One region of the Fretibacterium fastidiosum genome, then DNA from elsewhere that is predicted to be linked to it. Evidence: riboswitches for the same ligand, from Rfam matches in the RefSeq annotation. Region 1 holds a riboswitch; each other region holds the start of a gene.

Region 1 (7,884 bases):
AAAGGCCGCGAGGTCCGGCGCGAGGCGCTCCGCGACCCACGCGTCGAGCTCCGCCTTCGTCTCCGGGTCCTGGATCAGCTTGTGGAACACCGGCGGACGGATGTCCGTCACCACGACGCGGTAGAGGAACTCGAATATCCCGCCCCGGATCAGCGCCCCCCAGTCCACGCTCTCCCCGCGGTCCTCCTCGCACTTGCCCAGCACCCACGCTGTGACCATCTTGTGCGCCTGCTTGCCCAGCTCCGTGAACACGGCGGGGTGCGGGTGGTCGTTCCAGCGTTTCATGCTGGCCGCCGAGAAGATGCGCTCAAGGAACGTCCGCGTTATCACGTTCAATCACACTCCGGTCGAAGGGTCAAATCGAAGGATCAAAGGCTCCGTTTCCCGTCCAGCGCCGCGTGGGCCTCATGGACCAGCGCCTCCGGGTCGAGGCCGGGCAGGAAGCCGTGGTCCTCGCGGGTCAGCCGGCAGAGGAACTCCATGTTCCCCTCCGGCCCCAGGATGGGGGACCAGGTGATGTCCGACACGAAGAGGTCCGTTTCCGCCTCGGCGAAGCCCGTCACCTCGCGCAGGATGGCCGCGTGCACCGCCGGGTCCCGCACCACGCCGTGGGCGCCCAGCCGTTCGCGCCCCGCCTCGAACTGCGGCTTGATGAGTGCGACCGCCTCCCCGGCCGGGGAGAGAAGGGCGTCGATGGCCGGCAGGATGAGCCTCAGGGAGATGAAGGAGGCGTCGCAGACCGCGAGGTCGATCGCCTCCGGAAAGTCCGCCGCCGTCAGGCTGCGGGCGTTCGTGCGGTCCATGACGGCGACGCGCGGGTCGGAGGCGAGGCGCCACAGGAGCTGTCCGTAGCCGACGTCCACGGCGAAGACCCTCCGGGCCCCGTGGGCCAGCAGCACGTCCGTGAAGCCGCCGGTCGATGCGCCCAGGTCCGCGCAGGTGCGCCCCTCCGCCGAGAGGTCGGGGAAGGCCTCAAAGGCCTGCAGGAGCTTGTGGGCGCCGCGGCTGGCCCAGCGCGTGCCCTCGTCCACCTCGATGGGGAGGTCCAGGGGGATGGCCGTCCCCGCCTTCGTGACGGGCCGCCCCTCAACGCGCACCCGCCCCGCCATAATGAGGGCCTGCGCCCTGTTCCTCGTCTCCGCCAGCCCGCGGTCCACCATGAGCCGGTCCAGCCTCTCCCTGGCCTTCATGGTTCAGCCTTCCAATGGAAAATGGAAACGGCGCCGCGGGACGGGTCAGACGGCCTGCGAGAGGCCCAGACAGGGCCGGCAGACCTCGACGACGTTCTCAGGCGTCATGCCGTAGAGCGCCCGTTGCTCCTCCGGCGTCGCGTGGGGGACGCAGACGTCCGGCACGCCGAAGCGCCGCAGCAGGGTGGGGGCCCCCGTCTCCGCGATGCGGGCGGCGACGGCCTCCCCGACGCCTGCCTCCATGTAGTTCTCCTCTGCGACGGCCACTAGAGGGAAGCGGTGCAGGACGTCGTCCAGCGTCTCCACGTCCAGGGGCTTGAGCCGGCGCAGGTCGTAGACGGCGGGGAGGGGCAGCCCGGCGGCGTCCGCGGCCTCGCGCGCCGCGAGCATCGTGTGTACCGTCACCCCGTGCCCGATGAGGGCCCACTCCGTGCCGTCCCGGAGCTGGAACGCGCGCAGCGGCTCCGTGCCGGCGAAGAGGTCGTTGTGGGCGGGCAGCGAGCCGCGGGGGTAGCGGATCAGGGTGGGGCCCTCGCGCCGCGCCGCGCAGGCCATCATCTGCCGCAGAGAGGGCTCGTCGGAGGGCGTGTAGACCTCCAGGTTGGGGATGGGGCGGGACCAGGGGACGTCCAGCAGCCCCTGGTGGGTGTCCCCGTCCGAGCCCACCAGCCCCGCGCGGTCCACCATCAGGACGACGGGCAGGTTCTGCAGGGCGACGTCGTGCATCAGCTGGTCCATCGCGCGCTGCAGGAACGTGGAGTAGATGAAGACCCACGGCCGCATCCCCCCCGCCGCCAGGCCCGCGGCCATGGTCAGCATGTGGCTCTCGGCGATGCCCACGTCGAAGAACCGCTCCGGGAAGCGCGTCCGAAAGCGCTCCAGCTTGACGCCGGTGGACATAGCGGCGGTGAAGCAGACGACGCGCGGATCCGTCTCCGCCATCGCCTCCGTCGCCTCGGACGCCGCCTCGCTCCAGCTGCGCCGCTTGGGTCCCCTGGCGCTAGAGCGGGGGGACATCTGGTGGTACTTCGTGGGGTCCGCCTCCGCCTCCGGCATCCCCCTGCCCTTCACGGTGTTGAAGTGCAGCAGCACGGGGCGGTCGTAGCGCTTCGCCAGCTCGAAGACCACCTGGCAGGCCTCGACGTCGTGGCCGTCGAAGGGCCCCCAGTAGTTGATGTCCAGGTCGTCAAACATGTTGTTCGGCTTCACGAGGCTCTTGATCTGGTCGTGGATGCCCTCCAGGCTCCGCTGCAGGACGCCGCCCGCGGGCAGCACGCGGCAGGCGTCCTTGATGGCGGACTTGATCTTGTTGTAGGACGTGCTGGCGGAGAGGTGCGCCAGCATCGTGGAGAACCCCCCCACGCAGTTGCTGATGGAGTGCTTGTTGTCGTTCAAAACGATGATGACCTTCGTCTTCGTCTCCTGAACGTAGTTCAGGGCTTCGAGCGCCAGCCCGTTGATGAGGGAGGCGTCCCCGATGAAGGCGACGACGTGCCGGTCCTCGCCCAGCAGGTCTCGGGCCTTGGCGTAGCCCAGCGCGGCGGAGATGGAGGTGCTGCTGTGCCCCGTGTTGAAGTGGTCGCAGGGGCTCTCGGATCGGCGGGGAAAGCCGGAGAGGCCGTCCTTCAGGCGCAGCGTGCTGAAGCGGCCCGCCCGGTCGGTGAGGAGCTTGTAGGGGTAGGACTGGTGCCCGACGTCGAAGATGATGCGGTCCTGGACGGGGTTGAAGCAGCGAAGCATGGCGATGGTCAGCTCCACCACCCCCAGGGAGGAGCCGATGTGTCCGCCGTTTTCGCTGACGGTCCTGATGATCTCCTGCCGCACCTCGCTGGCCAGGGCGGGAAGGTCCTTCGGCGCGATCTTCAAAAGGTCCTCGTGTTTGAACTCAGGCGATAAAAAGGTCATGGGAGGCCTCCGGAATCTGTATTTTTTGCCCGCGGGGCCGCACGGCAGAGCGGGGCAAAAGACTTTTTCGACTTTTCATTATACAGGAGGCGGCGTGGATTGCTATCGTCCAAAACAGCCAACCGCACGGGGCGGCGTCGCGGCCTTTGCCTCCGCGTGACGGCGGGGGGCGCTTCAGCGGGGCGCTTCGGCCGTCAGGTCCTCCTCGCTCATCCCGCTGCGGATGCCGAAGCGCGTCAGGACGAAGTCGTAGCGCGTGGGGTCCCTGGGGCAGATCCGCCGAAAGGCGTCCGTGATCTCGATGGCGGAGCGCAGGTCCGCCTGCTTCCGTCCGGTCAGGCCAAGCCTTACGGCGATGGCGTGGACGTGGGTGTCCACCGGCATGATGAGGTCCTCCGGACCGAGGACCGTCCAGCCGCCGGGGTCCACGTCGTCGCACCGAACCATCCACTTCAAGAAGAGGAAGAGGCGCTTGCAGGCGCTGCCGTCCCTGGGGGCCGCGATCAGGGGAAAGCCCCTTCGATCCGCCGGCCACAGAGTGTCCGCAAAGCGGTCCAGAGCCGGCAGGAGGTCCCGCCCTCCGCCCTCCGCCAGGCAGGCGCGCAGGAGGCCCTCGAGGCTGCCGTGCTCCCGCAGAGCCAGCGCCGTGCGGGAGAGCAGCGTCACCACGTCCTCCGGCGTGGTGAACCGGTGCTTGAAGCCGGAGAGGGCCTCCGGAAGGCGCTCGGAACGTTCCAGGAGGAACTGGCGGGGGTGGGGGCCCAGCGCGTTCAGGACGCGGCGGACGCTCCGCAGGATCTGCGCCACGCGGCCGTAGGCCAGCGACGACGCCACGAGGGCCACGACCTCCCGGTCGGGCAGGTCGTAGGGCTTCAGGAACTCAAGGGGGTCCGGGCTGATGAGCTCGCGCCGGCTGTAGGCGAAGTAGAGCCCATCCAGGAACGCCCTGAGCCGCCGATCTCGCCCCTCCGTGTTGGACATCGTGATCGCCTCCCAAAATTGAAGGAAGGGGAACGGCGACGGCCGTCCCCCTTACGTAATTTGCTGTTTGAATGGGCCGTCTTGAAGCGCTTAGATCTGCGCCTTCCAGAGCCCGTGCTTGTTGCAGTACTCGCGTGCTGTGGCGCCCGGCTCCGCGCTGTCGAAGGCGGCTTCGGGCTTCTCGCCTGGCTTAAGGAAGCAGCGGCAGACGCGCTCACCGTTGATGACCTCGATCCACTCGATGTAGTGGTCCGCCTCCATGGGATGGACCGCGCTGCCCACCTTGATGTTCACGCCTTCCCGGACGGGCACGTGCTTCTCCTGGGCCGCGTCCGTGGAGTTCTCCGCCATGACCTTCATGGGCTTTCCGCAGCACGACAGCGTGCCGCCGCCCACGTGAAGCACCTCCACCATGTTGCCGCACTTCGCGCACTTGCAGACGTTCAGCAGTTCCATGACATATTCCCCCCATCGTGATCGGACCCGCAGGGCGGCATTCCGCCCGCGGAGCCTGTGGTTTTCAGTGTATCGGAAACCCGACTTCCGGACAAGGGGAAAACGCTGATTGTGCGCCCTCAGGACGCCGGCCGTCGGACGGAATCGTCGCTGACGGGAAGGGGCGTGAGGTTCGGAGGGACGAGATCGGGGGGCGTGTGGAGTCTAAGGCGCCCCCTTCGAGCTGCCTCTGAGTGCAGGGGATGATCGAGGGATTGGTATTACCCCTCCTTCGACGTTTTGATTATCGCGCAGCCGCCCTCGTTCGGGCCGGGCCCCGCAAAGCGCCTCGGCGAGGTTGACACACAAAAGGAAACTTTGTATACTAACTTTGAATCGTTACAGCAAAGAAGGACCGGGTTGGGATTCGGCGCGCGAGTGCGCGCCGGGGTCAGAGTTGTGCCGCATCGATGTTATGGGAAGTCCGGTGAGATTCCGGGGCGGGCCCGCCACTGTAAGTCTGACGAAGCTGCCGTGCCACTGAGCGTTTCGGGAAGGGGCAGCCGAGGGTGAAGACGAGCCAGGAGACCGATCCATGCGGCATAGTGCAGCCTCCCGCGAGGAGTTCGGGGCGCTGCTGAGTGTCATGGCGTGCGTTTGTGCGCCGATGACTTCGGCAGTGCCCTTTTTTATATGTCGGGGCGTTGAGGAAGGAGAGGGGATAGCGATGCCGGATTCGCCGTTTCAGAGGGAGGACGCGGTGGAGGAACGCGGCTCCTCCGGAAACTTTCGCGGGACCCTGGAGTACGTTCCGGGCAAGCAGGTGACGCTGGCCCACGTGATCCGCAACCCCAGGAAGTCCCTGTGCTCCTCCGTCGGCGTGGACCATCCTGGGGCGCTGGGGCTCATGACCATCACGCCGGGCGAGGGGTCCATCATCGCGGCGGACATCGCGTCCAAGTCCGCGACGGTCAACATCGAGTTCGTGGACCGCTTCACGGGGTGCCTCCTGTTCACGGGGGAGGTGTCCGCGGTCGAGACGGCGCTGCGGGCCACCGTCCAGTCGCTGAAGGACATCCTCGGCTTCTTCCCGGCCCCCATCACCCACTCATGAGCCGCCCCCGCCGCATCATGGTCATCGGCCGCAGCGGCGCCGGCAAGACGACGCTCATGACGGCCATGGGGTACCTGAGCGGCCCCGTCACGAAGACGGAGGCGGTGTGCTTCACGCCGGAGTGCATCGACACGCCGGGGGAGTTCCTGGAGTCCCCGATCTTCAAGAACACGTTCATGTCGCTTTCCGCCAAGGCGGAGGTGGTCCTGCTGCTGATGGACCCGCTGAAGCATTCGTCGTTCCCGCCGCAGATCGCCGCGGTCCTCAGGGCCCACGCCATCGGCGTCGTGACGAAGGCGGACATCGCGGACCCCAAAAGCCTGGACCATGCCAGGCGGATGCTGATTCAGGCTGGCGCCAGGGAGGTATTTATGGTCTCCTCCGTGACGGGGGAGGGCGTGGAGGCTCTCAGGGATTGCATCAACAAATACTTTGAGGAGGTGCGGTAGTTTATGAACGGTGAAGCTCTTGGAATGATCGAAACCCGCGGTTTGGTTGGGGCCATCGAGGCCGCAGACGCCATGGTGAAGGCGGCGAACGTCCACCTGATCGGGTACGAGAAGATCGGCTCCGCCTACGTGACCGTCATGGTCCGCGGCGACGTGGGCGCGGTGAAGGCCGCCGTCGACGCCGGCGCGGCTGCGGCGAAGCGCGTTGGCGAGGTCGTGTCGGTCCACGTGATCCCAAGACCCCACTCCGACACGGAAAAGCTTCTTCCCAAGTCCGGGGAGTAGTCCCCTCTCGAGCGGGATAATGCACGGTTCTCGATTTTAAGGAGGGGTGAGTTATGGATAAGGACATGGTAAATCAGGTTATGGATGCAGTGATGAAGAGGCTGGGCGACACCCCCGCTCCCGCGGCCCCTGGAGCTGAGAAGGCGTCGGCCGGCGTGGAGCCCTGCTTCGCCAACATCGGGGTGACGGAGTTCGTCGGCACGGCCCAGGGCCACACCATGGGCGCGGTCATCGCCAACGTGGACCCCATCCTGCACCAGGTCATGGGGCTCGACCCGAAGTACCGCTCCATCGGCATCATCTCCGACCGCGTCGGCGCCGGCCCTCAGATCATGGCGACGGACGAGGCGGTCAAGGCCACGAATACCGAGGTGCTCTCCATCGAGCTGCCGCGTGACACCGAGGGCGGCGCGGGCCACGGCTGCCTCATCCTGCTGGGCGCAGAGGACGTTTCGGACGCCCGCAGGGCCGTCGAGGTGGCGCTCTCCAACGTCCAGAACTACTTCGGCGACGTGTGGGGCAACGAGGTGGGGTACCTCGAGCTGCAGTACACCGCGCGCGCCAGCTACGCCGTGAACAAGGGCCTGGGCGGCCCCCTCGGCAAGGCCTACGGGCTTGTGCTGGGCGCTCCGGCGGGCATCGGCGTCGTCATCTGCGATACGGCGGTGAAGGCGGCCGAGGTGGAGGTCCTCTCCTACGCCTCCCCGTCCAAGACGTCCTACACGAACGAGGCGTTCATCTCGATCACGGGCGACTCCGGCGCCGTGCGCCAGGCCATCCGCGCCGCGCGCGACGTGGGGCTGAAGCTCCTGGGCGCCATGGGGTCGGAGCCGAAGTCCGCTTCGGTCTCCTACATTTAGCGCGTCAGGGCGCGAGTACGTGGAGGTGAACTGTTTTGCCGAAGACAAAACGCAACAAGCGGTTTGAAGTCCTCGAAAACCGGCCGGTCCACAAGGATGGATTCATCGGCGAGTGGGTTGACGTCGGCCTCTACGCCATGGGCAGCCCCAACGACCCCAAGCCCTCCATCAAGATCGAGAACGGCAAGGTCGTGGAGATGGACGGGGTGCGCCGCGAGGACTTCAACATGAACGAGCAGTTCGTGGCGGACTACGCGATCGACCTCGCCATGGCCCCCAAGGCCATGGCCATGAGCGAGCAGGAGATCGCCCACATGCTGGTGGACATCAACGTCCCGCGCACGGAGTGCACGAAGGTCATGCAGGGCCTGACGCCTGCCAAGATCGCCGGCGTGATGGACAAGCTGGACATCGCGGAGATCATCCTGGCCATGCACAAGATGCGCACCCGCGGGAAGCCCGGAAACCAGGCGCACATCACGAGCGCGACGGACAACCCCGTGCTCCTGGTGGCGGACGCGGCCGAGGGCGCCCTGCGCGGCTTCCTCGAGGTGGAGACGACGGTAGCCGTCGTGCGCTATGCGCCCCTGAACGCCCTTTCCCTGCTCATCGGCTCTCAGACGGGCCGGCCCGGCACGCTGACGCAGTGCTCCCTCGAGGAGGCC
Region 2 (7,884 bases), 380 kb from region 1:
CGATCGAGGAGCTGGAGAGGGGGGAGATCGCCGTCGTCAAGTCCGGACAGGCCATCCCCGCGGACGGCGTGCTGACGGAGGGCGCCGCCGCGGTGGACGAGTCCGCGATCACGGGCGAGAGCATCCCTGTGGACAAGGTCCCCGGAGACCGCCTGGTCGGCGCGACGACGGTGCGCGGCGGCTGGCTGAAGATGCGGGTCACGGGTGTCGGCGAGGAGACGACCCTGGCGCAGATCGTCCGCCTGGTGGACGAGGCCACGAGCTCCAAAGCCCCCATCGCCAAGATGGCGGATCGGGTCAGCGGCGTCTTCGTGCCCATCGTGATCGCCATCGCCCTTGCGACGGGCGCGATATGGCTCCTGGCGGGACGCGGCGTGGAGTTCGCCCTCTCCATGGCCATCTCCGTGCTGGTGATCTCCTGTCCCTGCGCGCTGGGGCTGGCGACGCCCACGGCCGTCATGGTGGGCACGGGGCGGGGCGCGGCCAGCGGCATCCTCATCAAGTCGGCCGAGGCCCTCGAGCGGCTCCACGACATCGACACGGTGGTGCTGGACAAGACGGGCACCATCACTCAGGGGACGCCGGTCGTGACGGACGTCCTGTGTCCCGCGATGGATCAGCGGGAGTTCCTGAGGGCTGCCGCGTCCCTTGAGAGCCGATCGGAGCATCCCCTGGCCGCTGCCGTCACCGCGCGGGCGGAGGCGGAGGGCTTGGAGCTCCTGTCCGTGGAGGACTTTGCCCAGGAGGCCGGAGCGGGGGTCCGCGGTGTCGTGGGAGGGCGCGAGTGGCGCGCGGGGAACCGCAGGGTCCTGGAGGCGGCGGGCCTTTACGACGAGCGCGCGAAGGAGCTGGAGCAGAAGCTGGCGGACGAGGGAAGCACCCCGATGTTCTTCGTGACGGAGGGGCGGCTGGCGGGGGTGATCGCGGCGGCGGACGTCGTGAAGCCCACCAGCCGTCAGGCCGTAGGCGAGCTGCGCCGCATGGGGCTCCGGGTCGCGATGCTGACGGGGGACAACCGGCGCACGGCCTGCGCCATTCAGCGTCAGGTGGGGCTGGACGAGGTCACGGCGGAGGTGCTGCCCCAGGATAAGGAGGGGGAGGTGCGCCGCCTGCAGGAGGCGGGGCGGAAGGTGGCCATGGTGGGGGACGGCATCAACGACGCTCCGGCCCTGGCCAGGGCCGACGTGGGCATCGCCATCGGGGCGGGCACGGACGTGGCCATCGAGTCCGCGGACCTGGTGCTGATGCGCAGCAGCCTGATGGACGTGGCGGGGGCCATCCAGCTCGGCCACGCCGTCATCCGCAACATAAAGCAGAACCTGTTCTGGGCGCTGTTCTACAACGCCCTCTGCATCCCCGTCGCGGCGGGCGTGCTCTACCCCCTGTGGGAGGTGAAGCTCAGCCCCATGCTGGGGGCGCTGGCCATGAGCTTCAGCTCCGTGTTCGTGGTGTCCAACGCGCTGCGCCTGCGCCGCTTCAGGCCGAGTTACGCCTCGGCGGACCCGATCGTGGAAGCGTCGGGCGCCGCGGAGGGAGACGAGGGTAAGGGGGTGATGAAGGTGAAGAAGCTGCTGCATGTGGAGGGCATGATGTGCCAGAACTGCGTGAAGCACGTCAGGACTGCGCTGTCGCAGGTGTCCGGCGTGTCCGGCGTGGAGGTCAGCCTTGAGGACCGGACGGCGCTCGTGACCCTTTCCGGGGACGTGGCGGACGCGGTCCTGACGAAGGCCGTCACGGACGCGGGCTACGAGGTGAAGTCCGTCGAAGCCGCGTAGGGCGGAGCCCTGCGGGTTGATGCAGGGGCCGGGGCCTGAGGGTTCCGGCCCTTTTTGAGTGCCTCAATCCATGGGTAAGAAAAGAAACGGCGATTGTTCAACATCGATACAAAAGCGTCCTTCGTTTCTGAAATTCTTTGGTCTGTTCGCCTAAAAAATTTGACAAACTCCACCCGGTTGAGTTAAACTGGGGGCCAAGTCACGAAGTGCGTTCTTTTTCACCGTTTCACTCGTGAGCTCCTTAGGGGGTTCGCACTTGATTGTCGATACCTGCGTTTGATGGACGGGAAGCCCGGTGAAAATCCGGCGCGGGACCCGCCACTGTGTGCCGGACGAGGTCGCGCAACCACTGGGTTCCGTTTTCCGGGAAGGGCGATTCGAGGATGAAGGCGAGTCAGGAGACCGGTCATTCGCGGGGAGAGGGATAGCCTTACGAGGATCTGAGGCTGTCCGTAAAATGGGTCTGTGCCCATTTTACGGACAGCCTTTTTTTGCGTTTCGAGTTCGAGCGATGTCGGGCAGTACGCTGGGGGGCTTATGGGAGGAGGTGTATCGCATCCGAGAGATTAAGTGCGCTGCGGTTGAGGCAGGGGACCCGTAAGGGCGATTGAGCTTGGAGATGGAAAGAGGGAAGACTATGGACAAGAATATTGATGCCGCCGGGAATTTCGATAACCTTCAGACCGTTGAGGAAGAATTTTTGGGGGAGCCCGGAGGAGGGAAGAAGGAGCCCGGAAGCCGGACTCCGCGGAAGGCCAACCTTATCGAGGCGCTGTTTACCTTCGGCTTTCTCATCGTCGTGATGTCGGTGAGCATTATCAAGTTCAAACTGGACCCGCATATCCCCATGTTCGTCGGCGTCATCGCGGCCGCGGTTATGGGACTGTGGTTGGGCTACAAGTGGGAGTCCCTCGAAAACGCGATGATCAAGGGGATATCTCAGGCCATGCAGTCGATCATCATCCTGGCCATCATCGGTATGCTCATCGGCGTATGGATCGTGTCGGGCGTCGTCCCCTCGATGATCCTTTACGGGCTGAAGCTGCTGTCCCCTCAACTCTTCCTGCCGGCGGCGGTCCTGATCTGCTCCATCACGTCCCTGGCGACGGGGACCTCGTGGGGGACCGCGGGGACCATGGGGGTCGCGCTCATGGGGATCGCCGTCGGGCTCGAGATCCCGCTTCCCCTGGCGGCGGGCGCAGTGATCTCCGGGGCGTACTTCGGCGACAAGATGTCCCCGCTCTCCGACACCACGAACCTGGCCCCCGCGATGGCGGGGACGGATGTCTTCACTCACGTGAAGGCGATGATCCCCACCACGGTGGTGGCCTACCTCGCCGCTCTGGGGCTGTTCGCCTATATGGGCATGGGCTATGGGGGCACCGAGACCAGCCTGGAGAGCATCAAGCTCATTCAGGACGGAATCCTGTCCCAGTTCAAGGTCAGTCCCGTCCTCCTGATCCCGCCGGCGCTGGTCATCGTCCTGGTGGCGATGAAGATGCCTGCCATACCGGGTATCGTCATCGGGCTTCTGACCGCCGCGTTCCTGGCCCCCATCTATCAGGGGGCTTCCCTTGGAGATATCCTGAAGTGCGCGCATTACGGGTACGTCAGCGAGACCGGCGTTGAGGTCATCGACACGCTCTTCACCAAGGGCGGGCTGGAGGGGATGCTCTTCTCGATCTCCCTGACGATCATCGCCATGATGTTCGGTGGGATCATGGAGGAGACGGGCCAGCTGGAGACGATAGTGAACGCCGTCCTGTTCCGGCTGAAGAGCTATGCGGGCCTCATCGTCTCCACGGAGGTGACCTGCCTGTTCAGCAACATCACCATGCCGGAGCAGTACATCTCCATCGTGATACCGGGCCGCATGTACGCTCAATCCTACCGGGAACGAGGACTGCACCCGTCCCAGCTCTCCAGCACTCTGGAGGGCATGGGCACCGTCTCGGGCGCCCTGATCCCGTGGAACACCTGCGGCGCCTTTATGAGCAATGCCCTGGGCGTGCCGACGGCCCTTTATTTCAAGTACTGCTTCTTCAACCTGTTCATGCCCCTCGTCGTGGCCGTGTTCGCCTTCTTGAAGTTTAACGTCCGCTACATGACGGAGGAGGAGAAGGCTCAGCTGGCGGAAACGGGGCGCTGCTGAGGGCGCGTTTTCCCCCATCCTGCGGGATAGGGACTGAAGTTCAGAGGATCGTATTTCCCGCTGCGCGTGAAGCCGGGCCTCGCTCAGCCCGGCGCCCTGTGCGGATAGGGTTTTTGTGTGGCTGCGTGTATTTTTGTTTGTGGTTTTATAATCAATTTGAGTTAAATTTGTAGTGAGGAGGCGTTTTCATGAGGGATATCCGTGTGATGATATGGGGATTTGGCGCGATGGGGAGCGGGATCGCGCGAATGCTTCTGAAGAAGACGGGCGTTGAGATTGTGGGGGTTGTGGTGGGGCGCAAGCACCTCCACGGAACGGACGTCTACCAGTACCTGGGGGAGGAGCGGGGGAGCCGTCCGGAGCTTTTGTTCGGCGGCACGGAGCTCATCCGAAACGGCGCGTGCGACGTGGTGCTGTTGGGGACGGACTCCTTCACCAGGAGCGCGTTCGAGAAGGTCAAGCTCTGCGTGGAGCACGGCCTGAACGTCATCACGACGGCGGAGGAGATGGCCTGGCCGTGGGCTCAGGAGCCGGAGCTGTCGCTCGAGATCGACCGTCTGGCGCGCCAGCACGGGGTGACGGTCTTTGGGACGGGGATCAACCCTGGTTTTGTGCTGGACCTGCTGATCCTGGCCATCACGGGGACCTGCGAGGACGTGAAGTCCATCGAGGCGGCGCGCATCAACGACCTCTCGCCCTTCGGCGGGGCGGTGATGCACGAGCAGGGCGTGGGGATCACGCCGGAAGAGTTCAAGAGGCGCCTTGCGGCCAACGACCTGGCGGGGCACGTGGGCTTTCCGGAGTCCATCTCGGCCATCGCCGCGGGCCTGGGCGTCGAGATCACCAAGATCGAGCAGACGAAGGACCCCATCATCTCGAAGGTACACCGCGAGACGCCCTACGCCAAGGTCGAGCCGGGGAACCTGGCGGGCATCCGTCAGCAGGGCTGGGGGAGGACGGCCGACGGCCGGGCGTTCATCCACCTGGACCACCCGCAGCAGGTTCGTCCGGAGGCCGAGGGCATCGAGACGGGGGACTACATCACCATCGACGCGGGCGGCTACACGCTGAAGTTTTCCGGCAAGCCGGAGATGCCGGGCGGCATCGGCACGATCGCGATGGTCGTGAACATGATCCCACAGGTGCTGAACGCGCCCGCGGGGCTGACCGACCTTCTGGAGCTCCCGATCCCGCACGCGATCCTGGGCGACATGAACCGGTTCGTCCACGAGCTGCGGGAGGAGCGCCGGGTCTACCACAAGGGGGACTGCGTCGTGCTGCACATTGAGCTGCTCCCTGCAGGGGAGCGGGCCGCGGGCGTCCCGGAGGACACCGCCGCGCTGCCGCTCGAGATGTGGGTCAAGGGGGAGCTCCTGGCGGAGAGCGCCCACACCGGCGAGTCCGTGCGGGTCCGGACGGCGATCGGGCGCGAGGTGGAGGGCACGCTCACCAACTGCGACCCGGGCTATCGGCACGACTTCGGAAGCTACGTCCCGGAGCTGGCGCAGGTGCATCGGCAGGTTGTGGATATCCTTAGCGGAAAGGGGGCCTGCTGAGATGGGCGGCAGGAGCTATGAGGCCGTAATGGCGCGCAAGAGCGAGATCGTCAAGGCGGCGGTCGGGATCGACTACTCGAAGTTCGAGGAGCCGGGAGGGCGCTTCGACTACGAGCGGATGATGCGGGAGGCGGTCCCCCACAGCCTCGAGGAGATCGTCAAGATTCAGAGCGGGATGAGCGTTGGCGACACGAAGCTCCTGAGCCTCGACAACGTGACGGAGCTGGCCCGGAGGACGGCCGGGGGCGGGAAGGGTGCGCAGATCCTGGTGAAGGACGAGGCGCAGAACCTCTCCGGGAGCTTCAAGGCCCGGCGCGCGGCCCTGTCCGTCTACGAGGCGCACCGGATGGGGTACAAGGGCGTGGTCGCGGCCACGTCGGGCAACTATGGAGCGGCGGTGGCCTGCATGGCGGCGCGCCTCGGCCTGAAGTGCATCGTCGTCCAGGAGTGCTACGACAGCCGCCGCGTGGGGCAGCCGGAGATCCTGGAGAAGCAGCGGGCCTGCGAGGCGATGGGTGCCGAGGTGGTGCAGCTCACGGTGGGGCCGGAGCTCTTCTACGAGACGCTGATGCTGCTGGAGGACACGGGGTTCTACAACGCCTCGCTCTACACGCCGTCGGCCATCGCGGGCATCGAGACGCTGGGCTGGGAGATCGCCCAGCAGTGCCGCAGCCAGCTGGGTCGGGACCCGGACGTCGTCGTGGCCACGAACGCGGGCGGCGGCAACATCACCGGCACGGCCCGCGGGCTCCGGAAGGCTGGGGCGAAGTCCCAGGTCTACGCGGCGAGCGTGGACCTGTCGGGGCTGCACATGGCCTCGGACCACGACTTCAACCGCAAGTCCTTCACGACGGGCCACACGGGGTTCGGCGTGCCCTTCACGGTGCAGCCGGACCGGACGGACGTACCGCGCAACGCCGCGCGTCCGCTGCGCTACATGGACCGCTACCTTCTGGTGAAGGAGGGCGAGGTGTTCTACATGACGGAGGCCCTGGCCGCCTTGGAGGGGATGGAGCGGGGTCCTGCGGGCAACACCTCCCTGGCCGCGGCGTTCGCCCTCTCCATGACGCTGCCGTCGGACCAGGTCATCGTGGTGCAGGAGACGGAGTACACGGGCGCGGGCAAGCACCCGATGGCGCAGCTCAGCTTCGCGCGCCGGAACGGTGTGGAGGTCCTGATCGGGGACCCGGAGACGGAGGTCCCTGGGAAGAACATCGTGCTGCCCGACCACCCGTCGCGCTTCAAGGTTCGGGAGCACAGCCTGGAGGCCATGCGCCGCAGCGCGCTGAAGCGCCTGGCACAGGACCGGAAGACCGCGAGCGCCGAGGACCTGGAGTACTTCAAGGCGGAGCTGAACGCGGACACGGCGTTCGTCCGGAAGGAGCTCGAGGCGCTGGGCGTCACCTGCTGAGGGGCGCGCCGGCCGTTCCGCGGGGGGAGCGCTGTCCGTTCCCCCCGCGGGTTCACGAGGGCGCCGTGAGAGGTGCGAGTGGGAGAGAGGGGAGAGCATGGCAAGAGCGGACGACTTTGAACAGCGTCGCGCGCACCTGGCGGACAAGAGCGACGAGGAGCTGTTCGACTACTTCTGGGAGTTGGCGGGCCGGGTGGTCCAGCCCATGCTGGACGCGGGGAAGGTCTACACGACGCCAGCGGTGGAGCGCAGCGTGCTGCTGCGCATGGGTTTCTCCAGCATCGAGGCGAAGCCCATCGTGGACGGCCTGGTGGAGCGCAGCCTGCTGGGGCACGGCGCGGGCAACACGGTGTGGCGCCTGTCGGAGAAGCTTGGGGTTTCCGTACGTCAGGCGGGCGTGGCGCTGGCGTCCGGAGAGCACTGGGAGCTGGTTCCGGGCCTGTACGAAGGGGGGGAGTGACGTGGGAGAGGACAGAAAGGTTCCGTTCCCGGAGGCGGGCAACCCCCCGGAGCACCTGGACAAGGACAGGAAGATCGACGTCCGCCAGATACTGAACGGGCTTGCGGACTACCGTCCGCGGCGTCACCCGTGGCACTGGCGCGAGGGCCGCGGCGTCGAGCGCCAGGTTGGGGACTTCGTCTACCGCGAGACGTCGGAGCCGCTGAAGCAGTCCGTGCCCCTGCCTGGGAGCCGTGGGTTCGGGTCCATCGACCCGCAGCCGGACTGCGTCATCACGACGGAGATCGCCTCGGGGCGCTTCGAGGACGACATCCGCCGCATGAGGATGGCGGCCTGGAACGGAGCGGACCACCTGATGGTCATCCGGACGGCGGGCCAGTCGCACATCGACTCGCTCATCGAGGGGACGACGCAGGGGATCGGCGGCATCCCGGTGACCCGGAAGCAGTGTCGTGCGACGCGCCGCGCGCTGGACCTGATCGAGGAGGAGGTGGGGCGTCCTCTGAACTTCCACTCCTACGTGTCGGGCG
Region 3 (7,884 bases), 670 kb from region 1:
GGCCTAAAGTGTGCCGCTTCTTTTTGCCTCCCCTGAAAGGGGAGGTGGTTCGCGCTAGCGAACCGGAGGGGTTGTCTTTCGCGCCAAAACAACCCCCTGAGCCTTGCATTTTTTACGGATATCTGGTATCTTTCACAATAACCATCGTGTGTGGGGTGTTCGTATTTTTCAGTTGAGAATATCTATCACTATACCTTAAGGAGGAGTTGGGAACATGGTTTTGAACAGGAGGTTTTTGCGTGTGGCGGCGCTGGGGGCGGTCTTCGCCCTGGGCCTCGCCGGGACCGCGTTGGCGCTGCCGACGACTTATAAGTGGAAGGGGGAGGCTTCAGGCTCTGAAAAGAAATGGGCTGAGGCAGGAAACTGGGTGCCCCTTGTGGGTGATGGCACTACTTACCCCAAGACCACCGACACGGCGATTATCGGAGCAAACTTTGAGGTTGAGGTCGATGGAGAGGCGGCAGCAGCAGCGGTGGTGGACCTTGGCGATGGCGCTAAGCTGACGATTAAGACCGACAAGCTGACCCTCGACAATAACGGCGAGCTCAGGGCATCGGGCAGCGCGACGGTGACGAGCAAGGTGGCGGGTGGACTGGAGTTCACCGGCACCAACAAGGTTGCCGTCTCCGCGGACAAGACCCTGACCCTGGCGGCAGAGGGTGCGGGAGCGACCATAGTCGGCGCTGCCGCCGCCCTGCAACTCTCCGGCGCGGGCGCGCTGATTCTGAAGACTCCAATGATGGCGGCCACGGACCTGAAGATCACGGACCGCAGCTGGCTGATCGTGAATGCCGACACCAGCGATAACAAAGGGGCGTTGCCGGGGCTTTCTGCTGTTTCCCTAGAGATCGACGACGGTATCATCACCGTCAACGCAGAGCATTTTGGCGTTGGCACTGGAGTAACTAACACGCTGAAGATGAAGAAGGGCACGCTGGAGCTGAAAGAGCCGCTGGCAGCGAACATCAAGACCGTCGATATCCAGAATGGTGACCTGTTTGTTTTGGAGAACGGCGCGATTGGCGTCGAGGCCACGCCGGACGGTATATTGAATCTGGGAGTTAACTCAAATTCTTCAGGCCATCTCCATCTGCAGCGTAACATGACCCTTGTGAAGTTGACGACGGCAACAGGAGATGTTGTCAACACCATCGACATCGCCAGCGGCAAGGCCTTGACCGTCGCGGAGCTTGATACTAATACGCTCAACGCTGCGGTGACCGGGAACGGAACCCTGCACCTGAAGGGTGCTGCTGGCTATACGGCCACCCTGAAGAAGGCGGTCGAGGGAACGGTCAAGATCGAGGCTGGCGGCGCCGGCGTGTTGACCCTGAACGCTGACGAGAACGTAGACGCGGTCGAGTTTGCGGGGCCTACCACTACTACCGCTACCCTGGCTCTTGCGGTCGATAAGAAGATTGGGACTCTGACTTTCGGAGATGTGACCACTTCCCTTGCCCTGAATTTTAGCGGCAACAACACGATTGAAAAACTGAATTTGAATTCAACGAAACCCCTGACGGTCCAGAGCGGCGGAGCAGAGAACACGATCAACTTCCTGGCCCCTGTCGCTAACGCCGAAGTGAAGGTGACCAGCACGGGGCCCCTGTCGATCGTGGACGGAACGCCGAGCGTGAAGTGGAACGCAGAGCTAGCAGCCGGTGCCAAACTCGCGGTGAAGGGCAAGGACCTGCTCGCGGGGGAGGTCAAAATAAAGCTTGCTGGCGGCACCCTGACCCTGCCCAGCGGGGAGTTCTCGAAGCTGGAGCTGACAGAGGACGCTGCCAACTCGGCGATTGCGGTCGACGTCGCGACGCAGGACCCGGTCCTGAAGGTGAAGAAGGTTACGCTGGCGAATGGCTTGACGATGAGGGGTCCTGCGACCTGGTTGCAGGACCAGCCGGCGGGCGGAAAGGTCACGCTGCTGGAGATGGAAGATGAGCTTACTCCGGGAAAGAACATCACGAGCGATATTGACCCCACTTTTGCGACCGCGGCACTCGATACCGATAGGAAGAAGCTGATCCTCACGATGGTGAAGCCTTTCGGCATCCCTGCGCTGGAGGCGACGACGGCCTCCCTGGGGAACCTGTGCGACGTGACCGTGAAGGTCATCAATAACGTGGTCGTGGGGGCCGGGAAGTGGACGACAGAGCTTGTGAGCCTCGATGCCATGGGGACCGCCGAGGTGACGCCGGGCCTTGCCGGCGATTTCAGGGCGGAGTACCGTGTGACTCTGAAGCAGGGCTTCAAGAGCGGGTTCCTGAGGGTTATCGCTGAGAACAGCGATGGCTTCAAGGGCTTTGTCGACGTCGAGCTGAAGGCCGGGTCCGGCGGCAGCAACGACGACGACTCCGATAAGCCGAGCATCGACCCGGCGAGCTGGACCACGACGGCCATCAGCGGGGACGCGGGAGAGGTGGTGCTCCAGGCGAAGCTGAAGCTGGCGGGCACGCCGAAGGCCGTGGCGGTGGAGACCTCCGGCATGAAGGAGAAGCCGAAGGCCGAGCTGCTGGACGCGAACGGGAAGAGCGTCCTGCCCACGGCCAGCGCGAAGACCAAGGAGTACACGCTGAAGCTGACGTGCAAGACCACGAAGGCCGAGATCGCGGCGGGTGCGGCGATCAAGAAAGTGACCGTGACGATGACCGACGGCACGAAGCAGGATATCACCGTGGACAAGAAGCTGAAGGACATGAAGGCCGACACCAAGAAGCCCGGCGGCAACAAGCCCGGTGACGGCAACAAGCCTGGTGACGGCAACAAGCCCGGTGACGGCAACAAGCCTGGCGACGGCAACAAGCCCGGAGACAACAAGCCTGGCAACAACAAGAAGGACAGTTCCGGCGGCGGGTGCGATGCGGGGTTTGGCGGACTGGCGCTGGCTCTTGGCGCGGCGTTCCTGCTGAAGCGGAAGGCGTAGTCCGAAACCAGATGACGAGGCGGGCCTCCCTCGAGGCTCCAGCCTGAGAGACACGCGAGAGCGGCGCCCACAGGGCGCCGCTCTCGCGTCTTTGCTTTTGGAGTGCCAGTGCCGGTTGATACCAATTTGCGTCTAAAGGGAAAGAAAGGCCCCCCTGCAAGGGGGGCTGCCCCGAAGGGGCTGGGACTGACGGCCCGTGAGCGGTAGCGAACGGCAGCCGGAAGGCTCCCCGAAGGGGAGGGGTGTTTTTCATAAGACGCGCCTGTCTGACATTCCCCGTCAACGCCTCCACAAGGCAATCAAATGCCTTGCTTCGGCACAGCCGACCGACACGACGCCGACCGCCTGTCGGCGTCCGTAAGTCGTGTCGTCTGGCCGAACCCCTCCGCCGCCCTTGGCGGCACCTCCCCTTTCAGGGGAGGCAATCCGTATTAAACGTAAATTGGTATCAGCTTCCGGTCCCGGCCCTCAGCGCCTCGACCTCGTCAGGAGACAGGCCGGTGAAGTCGGCAACCTGCTCGGACGGGACACCTCGCGCCAGCATCCGTCGCGCCGTGGTGGCAATGCCATCTGCGATGCCTTTGGCCAGACCCCTGGCTTCGCCCCTCGCTTCGCCCTCGGCGCGGGCAACTCGGCGGATCGTCTCATCGCGCGTCATCGCGTCCCGCATCGCCTTATAGCTCACAATGTATCGTTGCCGTTCCTCACGGCTCTGCAAAAACAGCTTCTCCAGGTTCAGCGCCTCACCAATCATCGGGTCCTTCACCATCGCCTCAGGCATCTTCCTCGCCTCCATCCCCGCAAGATACATCAGCCAATACTCCAGACGATTCCGTGGCGTCCCATAACGCGCGCACTTCGGCACCTCAAGGTAGATCAGCTTCAGGTCGTCGCTCAGTTTCTCCCCGCTCTCCACGTCGCACAGACAAAACTCGCGGCGAAAACGCTCCCCGGCAAACAGGCTGAACGCCAGAATGTGAATCGACACCGTCCGCTTCAAGTCCAGGTACGAACCACCCAGGCTCATCTGAGAGGCGTGCAGCGTGCTGAGGTAGTAGGCGGAACGCTGCAGGTAGTCGTTCCAGTTCCTCACCTGCACCTCGACCTCCACCTGCGTCCCGTCCGCCATGTTGGCCACGATGTCCAGGTAGCAGTCCTTACCCTCGACGCGCACGGCGGAGAGCTCGCGGTTCGCGTACTCCAAACCGGTGAAGCCCGCGCTTCCGTCGGGAAACACAAGGGCGTTCACGAGGTCCAAAAACAGGGGCTTGCGGTCCTCGCGGCCCAACAAAAATTTGAAGAAACGGTCGTTGAGGCGATAGATTTTTCCCCGCTCCAGGTCCGCCTCGATTTGCCCTTCCGTCACGGGCCCCGACGCCGGACCGATCAGCCCACCGTCGCGCTCCCGCTCTGCGTCCTCCATGTCCCCGCCTCCTCGCTAAACGTCCTCTCACTGCCTGACTATATTATACAATTTGCCCGCTGCGTTCTTTGCCTCCCCTGTAAGGGGATATGCCGAACGGAGTGAGGCGGTGGGGTTGTTTTTGAAGTGGTACGTTCAGTTTCCGGTCCCGACCCTCAGCGCCTCGACCTCGTCAGGAGACAGACCGGTGAAGTCGGCAATCTGTTCGGGCGAAACGCCCCGCACCAGCATCCGCCGCGCCGTGGTGGCGATACCTCTGGCCTCGCCTCTGGCCTCGCCCAACTGAATACCTCTGGCCTCAACCTTGTCCAAAACGCTCAACATCGTGACCGCCTCCCCCTTCCTGAACTCGCTCTGCGTCTCCTCAAACCGATGGTCCCGCGTCAGCGCAGACATGAGCTTCAACACCGCATCCACGTGCTCGATCGTCTGACGCGGGGGCACGTAGTCCTCGTCCCGACCCATCTGTACAAAGTAGTCCGCAACGATCCTGAAGTCGCTCTTGAACTGCCCCACCTGCTCCGCCGTCAGACGCGGAATCTCAAAGACGTTGACCCGGTAGTCGTTCACAAACGGCTTCAACCCCTCAGCCACCGAAACCCTCTCGAACAGCGTCCGCGGCGCCGTCCAGGGCGAATCACCAAAGTAGAGGACCAGCGTCACCACCGGGTACAGTCCCTGACCCGCGGACAGCTGACCCCGGTAGTCCGCCCCCTCGTACCCCAGCACCCGAAGCGCCATGTCCCAGTCCGCCTCGGTCTGGTTCTCGAACCCGATCAGGGAGATCACGGCCCCCTCGGAGACCCACAGCTTGGAGACGTCCCGCTCCTGCTCATGGAGCTTCCCGTCCGTCTTGTAGAACGTGCGGGCCCGCGTGTCCTTCAGGTCCTCCGGCTTCACCCGCCTCTTTCCATCGAAAAGCAACACGTTCACCACGTCCGCAAAGACGTCGTTGTATCCCTCCAGGTGCTTCTCGGTCATGTCACGCTCCGGCACCCGCATCCCCCTCCTTCAGCGAGTTTCTTCACCGACCGTCAGTTCCCCACTTCGGGGAGCCTTCCGGCTGCCGTTCGCTGCCGTTCGCTACCGCTCACAGGCCGTCAGTCAGGAATAATGAGACCCGAACAATCACACGTCGTCGTAGGGCGTGTTGACCAACAATCCGCATCCCTCCCCCATCCCTTCGGCTCCTGGCCTCATTATAGCAAACAAGCCCCTCGCTCAAAACCGATCAAAACAGGGAAACACCCGGCAGGCGCACAATAAAGAGAGCGGATGGTCCCGCGTCAGGGGCCATCCGCTGTAAGTGGTACTTTCGCCGGAGGGAGCGCTTTCGCCTCCCCTGAAAGGGGAGGTGGTTCGCGTTAGCGAACCGGAGGGGTCGGCCAGACGACCGGCCTCACGCAAGCCGATCTTTCGGGAGGATTGCGGCGGCCGGTCGGTCGGCTGTGCCGAAGCAAGGCAATGGATTGCCTTGTGGAGGCGTTGGCGGGGAATGTCAGACAGGCGCGTCTTATGAAAAACACTCGCTGCTCCTACACCCCCCTTCGGGGAGCCTTCCGGCTGCCGTTCGCTACCGCTCACGGGCCGTCAGTCTCGCCCCTGTGGGGCTCGCCAGCCCCCCTTTCAGGGGGGCCTGAAAAACCGGGGGTCTTTGCCTCTCCTTATAGGGGAGGGCTTCACGTCCTCTCAGATTTCGGACGCCTCGTTTGACAATCTCGTGTTTTGCCGTATAGTTATGGGGAGAGACAAATTGAACCTCGAAAGGCGTTCGGGAAGTCCGGTGAGAGACCGGCGCGGACCCGCCACTGTAAGCTCGGCAATGCCGACCATGCCCACTGGGACGTTTTTCATCCTGGGAAGGGGGTCGGAGTAAGGAGAGCGAGCCAGGAGACCGGCCTTTCGCAGGGAGCGCACGCCCCCCCGCGCGGATTCGGGCCGGTATGCGGAAAAAGCATGGCCTTTGGCGTCCCGCACCGGCGGCGAACGCCGTCCAAAGGCCACTTCCTCCGTCATGCAGGGCCGTCCTCGCCAGAGGGCGGCCCTTTGCGGCCCTCTGGGGCCGACGTCATCGAACGGGAGGAACCCTACACATGCAAGAAGCGAACAAAGCCCTGTTGTCCCACCCCCTGAGGAAGCTCTTCGCCCCGGAAAGCATCGCCATCGTCGGAGCCTCGTCGAGCCTGGAGCGCCTGACGGGCCGGACGCTCCGCTACCTCCAGTCCTTCGGCTACGGCGGAGCCATCTATCCCATCAACCCCAAGGCCGACGTCATATCGGGGCTCCCCGTACACCGGAACGTCACGGAGGTCGAGGGGCCCATCGACCTCGCCATCCTCAGCATCAAGGCAAAGCTGATCCCCGACGCCCTGCGCGCCTGTGCGGACAAAAAAATCCCCTTCGCCCTGATCTACTCGTCCGGGTTCTCCGAGACGGGCGACCGCGCGCTTCAGGAGGAGGTGTCCGCCATCGCCCGCGACGGAGGCATCCGGGTCCTGGGGCCGAACTGTCAGGGGCTGGCGAACTTCGCCGAGGGGATCCCCCTGACCTTCTCAGGGGCCCTTTACGAGGTGCCGCGGCCTCTGCCGGGGCACGTGGCGCTCGTGTCGCAGAGCGGGGCGTTCGGGTTCTCCTCCTTCGGGGTGGGGTTGGAGCACGGGGTGCGGTTTCGCTACGTGGCCACCACCGGCAACCAATCGGACCTCGACGCGGTGGAGTGCGCGGACTACGTGCTCGATGACCCCGAAGTCCGCCTCCTGATGCTCTATCTGGAGGGCCTCGAGGACGGCGCAGGGTTCCTCCGGCTGGTCCGCAAAGCGCGGGAGCGCGACATCGCCGTCGCCGTGTTGAAGGCCGGACGTTCGCCCTCGGCCCGTGAGGCGGCCAAGAGCCACACGGCAGCCCTGACCGGGGACGATCGCGTCTGGTCGGCCGTCTTCTCGCAGTACGGCGTCATCCCGATGGAGGACATCGACGACATCATCGGGATCGGTCAGGTGCTGGGCGCGGAAAAGCGCATGAGCGGCGGGCGTTCGGCGATCCTGACCACCTCCGGCGGAGCGGGCATCGTCATGGCCGACTGCCTGAACGACGTGGGCCTTTCCGTCCCCGTCTTCTCGCACGACACCCGGTCCCGCATCGAGGCGGCCATACCGCCCTTCGGGGCGTCCCGCAACCCCGTGGACATGACGGTGCAGATATCGGAACAGCCGGAGAACTTCCGCAGCGTCTTCGACGCGGTGCAGGAGGACCCGGAGCTGGACTCGATCGTCACCTCCCTCTCCATGATCGTAGGACACGCCGGCGACGTCATGACGGACACCATGATCGAGAGCTACGCCAAGAGCCCCAAGCCTCAGGCCGCCGTGTGGATGATCGACCACCAGCACGGCGGAAGCTTCATCGAACGGCTGAAGACGGCCGGCATCCCGATCTTCCAGAGCTTCCGCCAATGCGCGCGGGCCCTCAGGGAGTTGAACCGATGGGGGGCGTTCAAGCCGCCCGCAGCCCCTGAGGTCGGCGGGAATGCGCCGATCCT

The links. A riboswitch is a leader RNA that binds a small molecule or an ion and turns the genes downstream of it on or off. The one in region 1 is predicted to bind cobalamin.
Region 2: it holds a riboswitch for cobalamin, as region 1 does, so the genes downstream of both, nhaC (Na+/H+ antiporter NhaC) here and ACK28C_RS02425 (BMC domain-containing protein) in region 1, are expected to answer to the same signal.
Region 3: it holds a riboswitch for cobalamin, as region 1 does, so the genes downstream of both, ACK28C_RS12060 (acetate--CoA ligase family protein) here and ACK28C_RS02425 (BMC domain-containing protein) in region 1, are expected to answer to the same signal.

The regions. Positions count from the first base shown of each region.
Region 1 covers NZ_OZ209244.1:515,643-523,526, reverse strand. Annotated here, with positions in the region: gene ACK28C_RS02450 (HD domain-containing protein) at 1-330, opposite strand, end outside; gene ACK28C_RS02445 (TlyA family RNA methyltransferase) at 369-1,190, opposite strand; gene dxs (1-deoxy-D-xylulose-5-phosphate synthase) at 1,236-3,095, opposite strand; gene ACK28C_RS02435 (TIGR02757 family protein) at 3,270-4,076, opposite strand; gene ACK28C_RS02430 (desulfoferrodoxin) at 4,167-4,532, opposite strand; cobalamin riboswitch at 4,963-5,123, shown strand; gene ACK28C_RS02425 (BMC domain-containing protein) at 5,239-5,625, shown strand; gene ACK28C_RS02420 (EutP/PduV family microcompartment system protein) at 5,622-6,074, shown strand; gene ACK28C_RS02415 (BMC domain-containing protein) at 6,078-6,359, shown strand; gene pduB (propanediol utilization microcompartment protein PduB) at 6,413-7,219, shown strand; gene ACK28C_RS02405 (propanediol/glycerol family dehydratase large subunit) at 7,255-7,884, shown strand, end outside.
Region 2 covers NZ_OZ209244.1:133,631-141,514, reverse strand. Annotated here, with positions in the region: gene ACK28C_RS00615 (heavy metal translocating P-type ATPase) at 1-1,775, shown strand, start outside; cobalamin riboswitch at 2,023-2,201, shown strand; gene nhaC (Na+/H+ antiporter NhaC) at 2,413-3,927, shown strand; gene ord (2,4-diaminopentanoate dehydrogenase) at 4,116-5,483, shown strand; gene ortB (2-amino-4-oxopentanoate thiolase subunit OrtB) at 5,485-6,894, shown strand; gene ACK28C_RS00595 (ornithine aminomutase subunit alpha) at 6,992-7,354, shown strand; gene oraE (D-ornithine 4,5-aminomutase subunit OraE) at 7,356-7,884, shown strand, end outside.
Region 3 covers NZ_OZ209244.1:2,690,648-2,698,531, forward strand. Annotated here, with positions in the region: gene ACK28C_RS12045 (Synerg-CTERM sorting domain-containing protein) at 215-2,923, shown strand; gene ACK28C_RS12050 (Rpn family recombination-promoting nuclease/putative transposase) at 3,372-4,346, opposite strand; gene ACK28C_RS12055 (Rpn family recombination-promoting nuclease/putative transposase) at 4,482-5,342, opposite strand; cobalamin riboswitch at 6,095-6,264, shown strand; gene ACK28C_RS12060 (acetate--CoA ligase family protein) at 6,440-7,884, shown strand, end outside.